2 linked regions of the Prochlorococcus marinus XMU1419 genome follow. The protein of the gene in region 1 interacts with the protein of each later gene in a pairwise test. Links are inferred from orthologs where the notes say so. Each region holds a gene or a part of one and is shown on either strand. Other genes may lie near its edges.

What was found. The genes of interacting proteins can lie anywhere in the genome.
Region 2: the proteins of cysE (region 1) and cysK interact in binary tests that used the Escherichia coli proteins (3 or more experiments, as listed by UniProt). The link is inferred for Prochlorococcus marinus XMU1419 from one-to-one orthologs.

What each region holds. Positions count from the first base shown.
Region 1 is NZ_JAAORO010000003.1:503,341-506,310, forward strand. It holds cysE (serine O-acetyltransferase), read left to right. Parts: upstream 1-1,103; coding sequence 1,104-1,838; downstream 1,839-2,970. Other genes in the region: infC (translation initiation factor IF-3), read left to right, coding at 1-32; HA151_RS08880 (GntR family transcriptional regulator), read left to right, coding at 111-1,097; secA (preprotein translocase subunit SecA), read right to left, coding at 1,847-2,970.
Region 2 is NZ_JAAORO010000001.1:371,924-374,809, forward strand. The notes cover bases 58-2,838. They hold cysK (cysteine synthase A), read right to left. Parts: upstream 2,051-2,838; coding sequence 1,064-2,050; downstream 58-1,063. Other genes in these bases: queA (tRNA preQ1(34) S-adenosylmethionine ribosyltransferase-isomerase QueA), read left to right, coding at 58-1,067; HA151_RS02130 (PLP-dependent transferase), read right to left, coding at 2,135-2,838. Also shown: more of queA, read left to right, coding at 1-57; more of HA151_RS02130, read right to left, coding at 2,839-2,886.

The DNA of each region.
Region 1 (2,970 bases):
AAACTCCCCTTATTAAGAAAGATTCCGAGTGAAAAATTATTATCGAAAATCTATGACGAATGTTAAAGTGTCACCATATATAAAAATTAATTAGTAAGGATTTTTCTAAAGTGAGATTCCATATTCAGCAAGAAAGTGATATACCAGCATCGACACAACTCTATAATCAAATTTGCTTTGCAATAGCTGCTAGACATTATCCTCCCGGTCATAGACTTCCAAGCACCAGGCAGCTTGCAATGCAAACTGGACTTCATCGTAATACTATAAGCAAAGTTTATAGACAGCTTGAAATAGATGGTGTAGTAGAAGCTATAGCTGGATCAGGCATCTATGTAAGAGATAATTTAACTAAAAAAGACTTCAAAAAATCAATTTACTCAAAAGAAAAAATAAGTAAACCACCAGATCAAGAAGCAAAGAAAGCTATTGATAGCTTTATAAATATTGGCTGCACCTTACAAGAAACTAGAGAAATATTAACCAATGAAATTGATTGGCGTATTAAATGTGGAGGAAGAATTTTAGTAAGTACTCCAAGAGAGGATATTGGTGCTTCTATGCTCATTGCAGAAGACCTCTCTCCAAAAATTAATGTGCCAGTAGAAGTTGTTCCCATGGAAGAACTAGAAAAAGTTTTAAGTAATTCAAATAATGGAACTATCGTAACAAGCAGATATTTTTTACAACCTCTAGAAAAAGTTGCTAAACAGCATGGAGTACGAGCTATTGCAGTGGACTTGAGCGACTTTCAAAAGGAATTAAAAATCCTACAAGAATTTCATACTGGAAGTTGTGTAGGTATTGTTAGCATAAGTCCAGGATTATTGAGAGCTGCAGAAGTTATCATCCACAGCATGAGAGGTAGCGAATTAATTCTTATGACAGCAGTTTCAGATAATAACAGTAGATTACTATCACTTTTAAAGACTTCAAACCTAATAGTTTGTGATGGGCCGAGTTTATCAGTCGTAGAAAATACTTTATTAAAAAATAGGTCTCAGCTTATTAGATTACCTCAAATAATATGTGCTAAAAATTATTTAAGTATCGAAACAATAAATCACTTAAAAAAAGAGATTGGAGTCATCAATTAAATTATTATGTTAACGACATTTAAATCAGATATAGAAATAATCAAAGAGAGAGATCCCGCTGCCAGAGGGATAATTGAGATCTTTCTTTGTTACCCAGGATTTCAATCAATAGTTATTCATAGATTTACCCATAAATTATGGAACTTAAAAATTCCTCTAATTCCACGCTTGTTAAGTCATCTGAATAGGTTAGCAACTGGAATTGAAATCCATCCAGGGGCCAAAATTGGTAAGCGAGTTTTCATAGATCATGGAATGGGAGTCGTAATTGGTGAAACAGCTGAGATAGGAAATAACTGTCTGCTTTATCAAGGTGTGACATTAGGGGGTACTGGGAAAAGTCATGGGAAAAGACACCCAACCCTAATGGAAAATGTTGTGGTGGGAGCAGGTGCAAAAGTTCTTGGATCCATCACAGTAGGATCTAATACACGTATAGGTGCTGGTTCAGTTGTTGTTCGGAATGTAGAGGGTAACAGTACTGTAGTTGGAGTTCCTGGAAGAGTAGTACATCAAAGTGGAGTCAAAGTAAATCCATTGGCTCATTCAGCTTTACCAGATGCAGAAGCTAATGTGATAAAAAATTTGATGGATAGGATAGATTTTCTTGAAAATGAAATTCTTAAATTGCAAAAAACTATACAATGTATTGCTAACTCAGAATCTATTGATATATCTAAACTCGGAGATTCTCAAAATATTAAAGACAAAGAAATTATTGAATTTCTTGGAGATGAATAAAACTTGATTTATTTTTTGTCTTCCGTATCAGTTTTAGGTTGAAACATAAACATTGAATAAATAACATTCCGTCTCATATTAGTCATCATTTCAAGAAACATATCATATCCCTCGTTTTTATATTCGATTAAAGGATCTTTTTGGCCATACCCTCTTAGGCCAACTGATTCTCTTAAGGAATCCATGGATTGCAGATGTTCTCGCCACAAATTATCAATTTGCTGCAAAATGAAGAATCTTTCAGCTTCTCTCATTAATCCTGGACGAATCTTTTCAATTTGAGATTCTTTTAAATCATAAGCTATTCGCAACTGCTCCTGAAGATAGCTTTTTAATTCTTCTACGGAAAGTAAATTAATATCATCAGCTTTTAGGTCATCTAATAAGTAAATAAATTCTTTAACTTTAGAAATCAATTGATCAATATTCCATTCTTCAGGAGGAAGATCGGGATTAATATAAGCTTCTACAATTTCACTCATTGTTTTTTCTCCATATCCTATTACTTGCTTTTTTAAATCAATTCCTTGCAGAACTCTTAGTCTTTCGCTGTAAACTGCTTTTCTTTGATTGTTCATTACCTCATCATATTCAAAAACTTGTTTTCTAATATCGTAATAATATGTCTCCACTTTCTTTTGAGCACTTTCTAAAGATCTAGTAAGCATTCCTGATTCTATAGGCATATCTTCATCAACTCTAAATGCATTCATTAAATTTGCTACCCTGTCGCCTCCAAAAATCCTTAAAAGATTATCTTCTAAAGATAAAAAGAATCTGGTACTTCCTAGATCTCCTTGTCTTCCTGCTCGGCCTCTAAGTTGATTATCCACTCTTCTTGATTCATGTCTTTCAGTACCAATGACATGTAATCCGCCAGCTTGTCTTACTTTTTCCTCTTCATGAATCAAAACTTTTTCATATTCTTTTTTTACTTCTGATAAGGATTCTCTCAAAAGCTTTATTGAGTTATCTTCGGTGGGTGCTTTTTCTGCAGCTGTAGCTATCCTGTCATCTAGCTCTAAGAGAGAAAGTTGTCTATCACCCCAATCCTTGATGAGTTCATTTGATAAGAGAGAGAGTTTCTTTTCAATTTCTTCATCCAGTTTACAAGGGAAAAGACTTATTGAAG
Region 2 (2,886 bases), on another replicon or contig:
ATCCTTCATTAATTGCTAGTAAACCTTCTGCAATTAGGCATGAATCAAGATTGATGATAGTTAGAAATAGTTTTTTAGAAGAAGACTGTTTAACTAATAAATTTACCAAGAATCTTTTAGATGAATTTAGAGAAGGGGATCTTGTAATTGTAAATAATACTAAAGTTATGAAAGCTAGGTTAAAGGTTGAATTAGAAAATAAGACATTAGTAGAATTATTAGTTTTAGAAAGATCCCATGAATGTGTTTGGTTATGTTTGGCAAAGCCAGCAAAAAAGTTAAAAATAAATAGAAAATTAAAATTAAAATCTCCATTAGCACAAGATATTAATTTGATTGTTGATGGAGTTGATGAAGAAACTGGAGGGAGATTTATTAAATTTCCGGAAAATATAACTTGTCTCAATTCAATGAATGAACTTCTTGATAAATACGGGGAAATCCCTCTTCCTCCTTATATAAAAAATTCCGAAGAAGAATCTTTTCATGAGAAAAGTTATCAAACTGAGTATGCAACAAATCCGGGGGCAGTTGCTGCACCAACAGCTGGTTTACACTTAAGCAAAAGTCTTATTTCCAATCTAAAAAAAAAAGGCGTAATAATCTTACCGATAACTTTGCACGTGGGCTATGGAACATTCAAACCAATTGATCAAGAAGATTTAAGTAACTTAAAACTTCACAAAGAATGGGTAAGTGTTAGTAAGGAAGTAGTGGAGGAAATAAAAAGAATAAAGAAAACAGATAGAAAAATAATTGCTATTGGTACAACTAGCGTAAGAGCTCTTGAAAGTTGTTATTCTTACGAAATTAATGACTTTGTTCCCATAGCTAAATACGTAGATTTAGTAATTAAGCCAGGTTATAAATTTAAGGTAGTTGATGGATTATTAACTAATTTTCATCTCCCTAAAAGTTCATTATTACTTTTAGTAAGTGCAATGATTGGTAGAGAAAGATTATTAGATTTGTACAAGAAAGCCATAAAAGAAAAATTTAGATTCTTCTCTTATGGCGATGCGATGTATATTTCACCAGATTCACTACTGGAGAAAAAATTGATTTAGGCTTTGACTGGTTCTTGAATGATTCCGCTTGGAACTTCAGTAAACATAATTGATGATAAATACCTCTCTGCTAAATCAGGTAGAACAACTACAATTGTCTTTCCAGCATATTCATCTTGTTCAGCTAATCTAACCGCAGCTGCAGCAGCGGCTCCACAAGATATGCCTACTAATAGACCTTCCTCTTTGGCTAATCTAAGAGCCATCTCTATTGATTCGTCATTTGTTACTTGTTCAACCTTGTCAACAATTGATAAGTCAAGGTTCTTAGGAATAAATCCTGCTCCAATTCCTTGTATTTTATGTGGTCCGGATTTAACTTCTTCTCCATTCATTGTCTGTGTAATAACAGGACTATGTGATGGTTCAACAGCTACAGAAGTGATATTCTTGCCCTTCTCTTGCTTAATGTATCTTGAAACTCCTGTAATTGTGCCGCCAGTTCCAACCCCTGCAACTAGGACATCAATTTCGCCATCACAATCATCCCAGATTTCTGGTCCAGTAGTTTTGAAATGAATTTCAGGGTTCGCTGGGTTATCAAATTGACCTGGCATGAAATATTGAGAAGGATTACTTTCTGCAATTTCTTTAGCCTTAGCTATTGCTCCAGGCATACCTTTAGATGCCTCTGTTAAAACAATTTCAGCACCCAACACTGCCATAACCCTTCTTCTTTCAATTGACATGGATTCTGGCATTGTAAGGATCAGTTTATAACCTCTTGCTGAAGCAGTAAAAGCTAAAGCAATTCCTGTATTTCCAGAAGTTGGCTCAACAATAGTTTTGTCTTTTGTAAGTTTCCCACTTTTCTCTGCATCCCAAATCATGTTTGCGCCAATCCTACATTTGACACTATAAGCGGGGTTTCTACCTTCAATTTTTGCAAGTACTGTAGCTTTCGCGTTTTTAGTAACTGATTTTAATTTTACTAATGGAGTGTTTCCAATAGCAAAACTGTTGTCCTCATAAATTTTTGCCATGTATAAATTAAGAAAATATATATTAATACTAACTATTATTCAGAAAAAAAGTATATAAGTTTCTATACGGTAAATACTAGGAATTTAGAAATTATTTAGTGCTTCAGAAAAGCTTTTCCATAATTGATCTTGGTCTTCTAATCCGACTGATACTCTAATAAGGTGCGAGGGTATACCAAAACTTTCAGCCCAATCCAACTCGTCATAATGAGCTAGTAAAACATAAGGACAAACTAGAGTAAATTTTGTACCTAAACTAGGTCCTTTAGATACTTGTAGAGAATCATAAAATTTCTTGGCTTTTTTCAATCCTCCATTTAATTCAAATGATAATAAGCAGCCGTATCCTCCATCAGAAGTAAGTAAAGAATTAAAATTTGGACAATTTTCAGGATGGAAAATATTCTTAATCTCACTATGAGTCTCTAATCTTTTTTTTAATTCTAAACATGCTTTATTTTGTTCAAAAACTCTTTGATTTACATCTCTACTAACTCTCTCTAGATAAACTATATCTCCATCGGAAAGTATTGGAATATTAATCTCGTTTAATGCATTTCTAAACTGATCAATCCATTTGCTTTTTGGATTTAGTATTAATGATCCGGCAAGAATATCACCACTACCTGAAAAAATTTTTGTAAGTGAAGTAAAAACTATATCTGCATGTTCTATGGAATTTATATTTAAATTCGAACCAATTGTATCGTCAACAATTAACGGAATATTTAGCTTTTTTGCAATTTTTGAAATTTTTTTAATGTTTACACATTTGAGCATTGGATTACTTGGAAGTTCAATAATTAATGCTGATGGATTTATTCTTTTGATTTCTA